DNA from 2 places in the Serratia sp. LSHTC3 genome. Region 2 is predicted to be linked to the other one. Evidence: predicted binding sites of a transcription regulator. Region 2 holds the regulator's gene; the other holds the start of a gene.

Region 1 (4,963 bases), on a different contig from region 2:
CCCCTTGGATTTCACCTCGCCAATCTGCTCATAGGCGGAGGTGAGACGGTTATAGGACGCCACGTTGCGCTGGGTAATATCGAACCAGGAGAGGGTCAGCAGGGTATTGCCGCCCGGGATCTGGTACTTCACGCCCACCTCGGTCTGTTTGCCGGTGGTCGGCTTGAGCGGATCGGCGCCCGGCGCGCTCGGATACAGGTTAGGATCGAACGAGGTGCTGTAGCTGACATACGGCGAAATGCCGTTGTCGAAGGCGTAGAGCAGGCCCGCGCGGCCGGTGAACTGGGCATCGTTGTAGGTCTGCTCTTTGCCGCCGGCGGTGCGATCGCGGGTGTTGACCTGCGACCAGTCCTGGCGGCCGGACAGCAGCAGGTTCCAGTTATTCCACTCCAGCTGATCCTGCAGATACACCCCGACCTGATTCAGCGTCTTCAATTCGCTGGAAACCAGCGTCAGCGCGCTGCCATCAATGCTGGGGCGAACCGGATTGGCCCAGTCGATCGGGTAATCGTTGCCGCGATCGCGATACATCTTCGAATCGCTATGGCTGTAGCGGTAATCCAGCCCGCCCAGCACGGTGTGCTTCACCTCGCCGGTATCGAACAGGCCCTTCAGCTGGTTATCCACGCCAAACTCGTTGGTCATCTGCGTTTCATGCTGCGCCCTGCGCGTCACGGTGTGGTCGTTAACGTCAGAATTTACGTTATAGACCAGATATTTATAGTCTTCATCGCGGTGAGTGAAGCGCAGGTTCTGGGTAAACGACAGCGCATCGCTGAAGTTGTGCTCGAGGCTGTAACCGATCGACGCCTGCTCGCGCCGCGATTTGTTGAAGCTGGGCTCGCTGACGTTGAAGTCATAGGGCACATAGCCCGCGCTGGTCGGGAACAGCGTGCCGGCACGCGGCAGGAAGTTGCGCGACCCGGCTTTCGGATCGTTCTGGTAGCTGGTCAGCAGCGTAAAGCTGGTGTCTTCGTTCGGCAGCCAGGTGAAGGCCGGCGCGATGGCCACCCGTTGCTGCTTGCTGTCTTTGACGAACTCGTGCTCGGTTCTGGCGATACCGTTCAGGCGATAGAACAGGGTGTTGTCGTCGTTGAGTTTGCCGCCGAAATCGAACGCCGTTTCCGCCAGATGGCGGTTGCCGGTGCTGAATTTGACTTCGTGAATGCTCTGGGCGGTAGGGCGTTTACTGGTCATCACCACCACGCCGCCGGGGCTGACCTGGCCGTACAGCACGCCGGCCGGGCCGTGCACCATCTCCACGCGCTCCAGCAGCCAGGGGTCGATCTGCCCGGCGCCGCCGTTTTGGCTCGAGAGGCCAAAGTGCAGGCCGTCGAGCAGTTTGGGCGCATAGCGGAAGCCGCGGCTGATCACTTCGTCATTGCGGTTGGAGTTGCCGCGGTAGGTGGTGATCACCCCGCTGGTGTAGTTCAGCGCGTCGGCGACCGACGCCGGCTCCTGGTCGTTCATTTGCTCGCGCGTGACCACCGAGATGGACTGCGGCGTCTTGCGCAGAGAGGCGGCGGTCTTGGTGCCGGCGGCGCTCTCTTTGGCGACGATCCCTTTGACCGGCGCGGTCACGCTGTTTTGCGCGTCGGCGGTCACCAAAATCGTTTCGTCCGCTGCCGCAGACGCGTGTTGCGCCAAGGGCAATAACGCCAGCGCCGATCCCAGCAACAGACGCCTGGCGGACATCGCCTCCGCATTCCCGTTAGCTATCCCTTTGTTTTTAATCTTCATTATCTCTCCTGCATACCTGCGTTGTGTGTTATGCCACCCTGATAAACCCCGAAATATCGACGAGCGGTATTCACCCGTCGACGCGGAGACGCCGTATGTGCACGACGGTAAAAATCCGACAAATAGTATTGAAAATGATAATGAGTATCAATACGATTGTCAGGTTTTGTAAAAATCACTCATGTTATGTAAGGGGCGCTATGGAGTTTTTGCCGGAAAAGAGGCCAGGAAACGACCTTGAGGGATTGGCGGCGCAATGGCTGCGTGAAGAGGCGGCAGGGCAATCCGCGTGGTGGCAAAAGGTTGCCGCGCAGGGCACGCCCATCGTCGACGCGCTCGACGAACGCCACGTCAAAATGACCTGGCTATGGCGCGACCCCGCCGGCGATGAACGGCACTCGCCGATATGCCGCGTTTACGCCGATATCAACGGCATTACCGATCACCACAGCACGTCCCCCAGCAGCCTGACCAGGCTCCCCGGCACCGACGTTTGGTACGGCTCGGCCGTTATCGATCGCCGCTGGCGCGGCAGCTACAGCCTGATCCCCATTACCGAGCGAGATCTCCCCCCCGTCTTCAGCGACGACGAAACGTTACGCGACCGCCAGCAGCGTGCCTGGTGGGTATCGCTGTTCCCGTTGGCGATCGCCGATCCGCTGAATCGGCTCTCGCTGGGGCCGTCTCATCGCCCGCGGCCCGTATCCCTGGCGCAAGGACCGGATGCCGACGATCAAAGCGCCTGGCAGGCTGCCGATCGGCCGCTGGATGAGGCGCGGCTACAGCGATTTCAGTGGCACAGCGAACGGCTGGGTAACCAGCGGCGCGTTTGGCTGTATGCCAGCGGCGACGCGGCGGTGAAAGCGAACCGCCCGCTGGTGCTGCTGCTCGACGGCCAAAACTGGATCGAAAGGCATGCGCTGCTGCCGGTGATCGAGAACGAAACCGCAAAAGGGCAGTTGCCTCCCGCGTGCTGGTTGCTGATCGATGCGATCGATGGTGAATACCGGGAAAACGAGCTGCCCTGCAACGCCGTCTTCTGGCAGGCGGTGATCGACGAACTGCTGCCGCAGGCGCAGCGCCGCGAAGCGTTCAGCGAGACTGGGGCGCGCACCGTGGTCGCCGGCCAGAGCTACGGCGGGCTGGCGGCGTTATACGCCGGTTTGCACTGGCCAGAGCGCTTCGGCCACGTGCTGAGCCAGTCCGGCTCTTTCTGGTGGCCTACGGTGCAATTTGTTACCCAGTTCGAAAAACGCCACGAACTGGAGGAAGGCTGGCTGATACGCCAGGTTCGGCAGCGCAACGCGGCGGCACCCAAGCTCACCGTGATCCAACAGGCCGGCGATCGGGAGGCGGACATCGAATTCGTCAATCGCCAGATGCACCAGGCGCTGACGGCGGCCGGGCACCGCGCCGACTACCGCGTGTATTCCGGCGGACATGACGCGCTCTGCTGGCGCGGCGGCCTGGTGGACGGCGTGCGCCGGCTGCTTTCCGCAATGAAGTAATCCCACATTTTGACAGACAGGTAATGCAAATGACTCAGGAACAACAAAACCCGTTCGATGACGAAAGCCTCCGTTTCTCCGTGCTGGTCAACGCGCAGCAGCAGTATTCGCTGTGGCCGCAGTTTGCCGATACGCCGCAGGGGTGGCGCGTGCTGATGGGGCCGGCGTCGCGCGGCGAGTGCATCGACTACATCGAAACGCACTGGCAGGACATGCGGCCGGCGGCGCTGAAAGCGGCGGATGCTGCGCGTTAAGCGCCAGGCAGTCAATCGATATATTCCGTTTGAGGGAAAGGACAGACACCATGTCAGAAACGCTTTCTTTACCGGATACTCAGGTCGAGTATCGGGATTATCCGCTGGTTGCTGCGCAACCGGGGATCTGGATCGCCGACCAAATCGCGCTGCGCCGCAACAGCTTCGCCGTGGCGCACTACACCGAACTGCACGGCGCTATCGATCGTTCGGCGCTGGAGCGCGCGATCCGTCAGGGGCTGGCCGAAGCGGATACGGTTCAGGCGCGATTCTTTGAGGCGCAGGACGGCCAGCCGGTGCAGCGTTTACCGCTGATAGCCGATCCCGCACGCGTGCAGGCGCCGGAGTGGTTCGATTTCAGCGCGCGGCCGGACGCCGAGCAGGCGGCGCTGGCGCTGATGAACGACGATCTGGCGCAGGATCTGCCGGCGGACGGCGAACGGCCGCTCTATCGCCATGCGGTGATCCGCGTCAACGCCGATCGCTGGTTCTGGTACCAGCGCTTTCATCATCTGACCCTGGACGGCTTTAGCTTCGAGGCCATCACCCGTCGGATCGCCGATATCTATCGCGCGCTGCGACACGGGCTGTCGCCGGCGGCATCGCCGTTTACCCCGTTCGGCAAGGTGGTGGCAGAGTTTCAGCAATGGCAAACGTCGCCGGCGCGCCGGCGGGCGGGCGAATTCTGGCAACAGCATCTGCGCGATTTGCCGTCGCCGCTGTCGTTATCGACGGAGAGTCGGGAGGTTGAACCGGGCGCCCGGCCGCTCAAACAGGCGCTGGTGCTGCCGGAATCGCTGTTTGACGAAGCGCTGCAGTCGCTGCAACCGGCCGATATCGTCACGGCGGCGCTGGCGATGTATCTGGCGCGCATGAGCGGCGAAACCCGCTTTTCACTCGGTTTTCCTTTCATGCGCCGTATGGGCTCCCAGGCGCTGGCGGCGGTCGGCCCGGTGGTTAACGTGCTGCCGCTGCTGCTGAATGTGACGCCGGAGATGTCGCTGGCGGACGTCTGCCAGGCGACCGTGGCGCAAATCAAACAGGCGCGCCGCCATCAACGCTATGAAGCGGAGCAGATCAAACGCGATCTCGGCCTGGTCGGCGGCCATCAGGAGCTGTACGGCCCAGTGATCAACGTCAAGGTCTACCACAGCGCCTTGTCCTTCGACGGCCAGGCGGCCGTTACCCATACGCTGGCGATGGGGCCGGTCGACGATCTCGAGTTTGAGATCGGCTTTCGCAACGGCGTGCTGACGCTGTCGTTGGTGGCCAACCCGGCCAAATACTCGCCGCGCACCTTGCATCACCACGCGGAGCGCATCGGCCATTGGCTGCAGCAACTGGCGCGGCAGCCGCACCAGCCGAACGGTCAACTGGCGTTGATCGGCGAAGGGGAGTTAAAGCAGCTCGCGGCCTGGGGGCGCGGCGCGCATCTGACGCCGCCGGCGGGCATGGTGTCAA
Region 2 (4,963 bases):
GCGGCGGTGGTCTCTATGGAAGCGCGCTACAAGAAACTGCATGCCGCCGGCAAAGAGCAGGAGGCCAACGAGTTCCGCCTGGTGGATCCGACCGATACCTCCAATACCACCTCGGTGCAGTTCTTTAACCGCCAGAGCTACCTGAACCCGTGCCTGGATTCCTCCCAGCGCTTTGTCGACAAGGTGATTGGCGAGATTGCCCAGATGCATAAAGAAGCCGGGCAGCCGATCAAAACCTGGCACTTCGGCGGCGATGAGGCGAAAAACATCCGCCTGGGCGCCGGCTATACCGACAAGGCGAAACCGGAGCCGGGTAAAGGCATCATCGACCAGAGCAACGAAGACAAGCCGTGGGCCAAGTCGCAGGTTTGCCAGACGATGATCAAAGAAGGCAAGGTGGCCGACATGGAACACCTGCCGAGCTACTTCGGCCAGGAGGTCAGCAAGCTGGTGAAGGCGCACGGCATCGACAGAATGCAGGCCTGGCAAGACGGCTTGAAAGACGCCGAGAACGCAAAGGCGTTCGCCACCTCGCGCGTGGGCGTCAACTTCTGGGATACGTTGTACTGGGGCGGTTTCGATAGCGTCAACGACTGGGCCAACAAAGGATATGAAGTGGTGGTCTCCAACCCGGACTACGTCTACATGGACTTCCCTTACGAGGTGAACCCGGACGAGCGTGGTTACTACTGGGGCACCCGCTTCAGCGACGAGCGCAAGGTGTTCAGCTTCGCGCCGGACAACATGCCGCAGAACGCGGAAACCTCGGTCGACCGCGACGGCAACCACTTTAACGCCAAAAGCGACAAGCCGTGGCCGGGCGCCTACGGTCTGTCCGCTCAGCTGTGGAGCGAAACCCAGCGCACCGATCCGCAGATGGAATACATGATCTTCCCGCGCGCGCTGTCGGTGGCGGAACGCGCCTGGCACCGAGCCGGTTGGGAGCAGGACTATCGCGCCGGCCGTGAATACAAAGGCGGGGAAACCCACTTTGTCGACACCAAGGCGCTGGAGAAAGACTGGTTGCGCTTCGCCAATATCCTGGGCCAACGAGAACTGGCCAAGCTGGACAAAGGCGGCGTCGCTTACCGTCTGCCGGTGCCGGGCGCGCGCGTGGCGGGCGGCAAGCTGGAAGCGAATATCGCGCTGCCGGGATTGGGCATCGAGTACTCCACCGACGGCGGTAAGCAGTGGCAGCGCTATGATGCCAAGGCCAAACCGGCGGTCTCCGGCGAAGTACAGGTGCGCTCGGTCAGCCCGGACGGTAAACGTTACAGCCGCGCCGAGAAGGTCTAAGCCCGGCACATCGGCCTGTCGTCATGGCGGCGGGCCGCTTAACGAAGGGGGAATGCGTTCGCCCCCGCGCGTGCCGGCGTGGGGCGGATGTTGAAGTGAGAGCAGTACGTGGAGTCGCAGTGCCGCTGCAATTGTAGTATTTCATGACATGATCTTTCCCCGGCTTGCCCGGGGATTTTTTTGCCCGTTGTACGGCGGGCATAAAAAAACCGCCTCAATGTGAGGCGGTTTCTCATAGCCGGTGAGGCTTATTTCTTGTCGTGCAGCGATTCGTCTTCGCGGCAGTCACCGGTTTCACAGTGGCCGTACAGGTACAGACTGTGGTTGGTAAGCTTGATGCCGTGCTGCTTGGCGATATCACGCTGGCGCACTTCGATGGATTCGTCGCTGAATTCGATCACTTTGCCGCAGTCCAGGCAAATCAGGTGATCGTGGTGATGCTGTTGGGTCAGCTCGAACACGGACTTGCCGCCTTCGAAGTTGTGACGTGTCACAATGCCCGCATCGTCAAACTGGTTCAGTACGCGATAAACCGTTGCCAGGCCGATCTCTTCGCCCATATCAATCAGTTTTTTGTACAAATCTTCCGCACTGACGTGATGGCATTCCGGATTTTGCAGTACTTCCAGGATTTTGAGTCGCGGAAGCGTGACTTTTAAGCCGGCCTTCTTCAATGCGATGTTGTTGTCGGTCATGCGAATTCAGTCCTGTTACTATGCTAATCAAGTTGAGGCGTACTCGCCTGTGGCATCGGTCGGCACAAAGAGTTAATGCGTCTCATTATAGAACCGGTTGTACTAAATGGAAACCGCCGGTTGTTAACAAAGATATAATTGCACTATTGCATGTTTTGCATGCAACGCCTTGATGGATGGGATAAACCGATATCTCAGTCTACCGTGACGGGGTGGGAAGTTACAAATCTGTAGCTTCTATCGCAGCAATCCCTGTTGCCGATGACGGCCCTGTCGGCACACTATGCACTTTACAGGGCCTTTGTTCAACCTTTCGCCAGTCCCGGCGTTTAGCCGACGATATCGGCCAGGCTCAGCTCTTCGACAATCTGTTTGACCCAGGCGTCGACGCGCTCATTGGTCAGCTCCGGCTGACGGTCTTCGTCGATCGCCAGACCGATGAAGTGGTTGTCGTCCGCCAGGCCTTTGGAAGCTTCGAAGTGGTAGCCTTTGGTCGGCCAGTGGCCCACGATGGCCGCGCCGCGCGGTTCGATGATGTCGCGGATGGTGCCCATCGCGTCACAGAAGTATTCCGCGTAGTCTTCCTGGTCGCCGCAGCCGAACAGCGCCACCAGTTTGCCGTTGAAATCGACTTCTTCCAGCGTCGGGAAGAAATCGTCCCAGTCACACTGCGCTTCACCGTAGTACCAGGTCGGGATACCCAGCAGCAGGATATCGAACCCTTCCAGGTCTTCTTTGCTGCTTTTGGCGATGTCGTGCACTTCAGAGACGTCGTCGCCAAACTGTTTCTGGAGAATTTTCTGGATCATTTTGGCAATGTTTTCGGTATTGCCAGTGTCGCTGCCAAAGAAAATGCCTACAGTAGCCATATCGCGTATAACCTTTAAATTCAATTAATTGCATTACTCGGCGCCGGCACTGCCGCCGATTAAAATGATGCCATGGCAAGAGCCTTTCGCCACGGTGGCGGGCGCCGACAGGCGCAGTCTCTTACCGGTAAATGCGTATCATGCCAGAAAGTGGCGCCGGGGTTTTATCGCATTTATGCGATGCCGAAGGATGAAGAAAAGCGTGGTCGATCCGGCGTTGTCCTTAACGCCGCGCCGCGCGTGCGGCCGAAGAGATCAATGTTCCGGCTGTTCTTCCGCCAGTTGCGCCAACAGCATCTGCTCGATGAGTTCGCTGCGGCTGATGTTGCGCTGTTCCGCCAGTTTGTTCAGGGCGTCCACCGCATCCGCGTTGATTTTCAGCTCTACGCGCCGCAATCCGCGCACTTTATCGCGCCGTAACTGATTGCGCTTATTGATTCTAAGCTGTTCATCGCGGGAAAGCGGGTTGGTTTTCGGGCGCCCCGGACGGCGTTCATCTGCGAACAGATCCAGCGTCGTGCGATCCGTTTGTTCTTTTGCCATAGGTAGCGGTACTGCAAGGGAGTTTGCATCAAAAAGCGCTCGCACGCTTCCGGAGGCATCGGTTAACACACTTCGGGCCAATAAACCCTAACCCAAATTTACCCCCGAACCGGCGTTCGCGAACGCGCTGGCGCGGCGGCAAAATTATAGCGCGCCATATTACCCCAGCAGATGGAGCGGCGACAATGCCTAACTGCGGGCTAAACGCGCTAAGCCGTTATCTTTAGCGCGTTTTTTCGCCAGGTGAGCGCGTTTTTCAGGCTTCGCCGAGGAAACGGTGGATGGCGCGCAGCACCGCTTCCGGTTTTTCGGCGTGCACCCAATGGCCGGTGCCGGCGACGACGTGCGCGCGTGCCTGCGGGAATTGGCGGGCGATGTCTGCACGGTAGCTGTCCTGCACGTACGGCGACAGGCCGCCGCGAATGAACAGGGTCGGGTGTGGCCAGGCCGGGACTTCCTGCCAGCCGGTGATGTCTTCGTAGCGTTCGATCAGCACCGGCAGGTTGAAGCGCCATTCACCGTTATGGAAGGACTTCAGCAGGAACTGGATCACGCCTTCTTCCTGCAGGTAGTCGCGCATCAACTGGGCGGCCGCCTGGCGCTGGGTAATGCCGGCGGCGCTGACGGCCTTCAGCGCGGCGAAGATCTCGTCATGGCGTCGGGTCTGGTAATCCACCGGCGCGACGTCGATGACGATCAGCTTGGCGATGCGCTCGGGCGCGATGGCGGTCAGCGCCATCGCCGCTTTGCCGCCCATCGAGTGGCCGATGACGATCGCTTTCTCCAGCTGCAGTTCGTCGAGCAGCGCCAGCAGATCTTGCGCCATGGCGGGGTAGTTCATGTCGTCGGCGCGCGGGGAGAGGCCGTGGTTGCGCAGATCGACCTTGATCACACTGTGCTGTTTATGCAGATCGCGCGCCAGCACGCCCAGGTTGTCGAGATTGCCGAACAGCCCGTGGATCAGCAGCACCGGCAGCGCGTCTGACTCGGCGGCCAGCAGTTGATAATGTAATTTCATGGCGAAGTTCATACAGAGAGAGATTCAGATTAGGGTATCATGATTGAATCGCACGATGAATCATGCGGAATTTTCGCGGCGCGGGCTTGGCAGTGCCGGCTATAGGTATTAGTCTGCATTTGCCGTCCGGAGGCACATTGTTGTGTTCGCCCCAGCGCTTTTAACCTTATAATCCCATGGCTTGAATGCAGGATCTGGCTTCAGGTTCTAAGTAGAAAAAACAGTATTGGATAAAGATGAAAACTATTGAAGTCGACGAAGAGCTTTACCGTTATATTGCCAGCCACACGCAACACATCGGTGAAAGCGCGTCCGATATTTTACGCCGCATGTTGAAATTCACCGCCGGCCAGCCGGTGCGCGCGTTGCCTGCCGCCAGTGCGTCGCAGTCCGTCGAACAGGAAAAAACGGCGTCGGTTCAGCGCCCGCGCGATCGCGTGCGCGCCGTGCGTGAACTGCTGCTGTCGGATGAATACGCCGAGCAGAACAAAGCGGTCAACCGTTTCATGCTGGTGCTGTCCACGCTGTACACCCTCGATGCC

The links. The regulator Fur, encoded in region 2, represses iron uptake genes when iron is present. The targets are predictions, from matches to a motif close to ATAATAATGAGAACNACTATCAA.
Region 1: a site for Fur is predicted at 1,869-1,891, ahead of fes (enterochelin esterase). Genes of this name have one in related genera too.

What each region holds. Positions count from the first base shown of each region.
Region 1 covers NZ_JBXUNP010000001.1:1,456,902-1,461,864, forward strand. Annotated here, with positions in the region: gene AC2CGI_RS06900 (TonB-dependent siderophore receptor) at 1-1,740, opposite strand, end outside; gene fes (enterochelin esterase) at 1,941-3,248, shown strand; gene AC2CGI_RS06910 (MbtH family protein) at 3,278-3,502, shown strand; gene AC2CGI_RS06915 (amino acid adenylation domain-containing protein) at 3,553-4,963, shown strand, end outside.
Region 2 covers NZ_JBXUNP010000005.1:290,199-295,161, forward strand. Annotated here, with positions in the region: gene AC2CGI_RS19670 (beta-N-acetylhexosaminidase) at 1-1,296, shown strand, start outside; gene fur (ferric iron uptake transcriptional regulator) at 1,545-1,991, opposite strand; gene fldA (flavodoxin FldA) at 2,321-2,860, opposite strand; gene ybfE (LexA regulated protein) at 3,116-3,403, opposite strand; gene ybfF (esterase) at 3,660-4,433, opposite strand; gene seqA (replication initiation negative regulator SeqA) at 4,658-4,963, shown strand, end outside.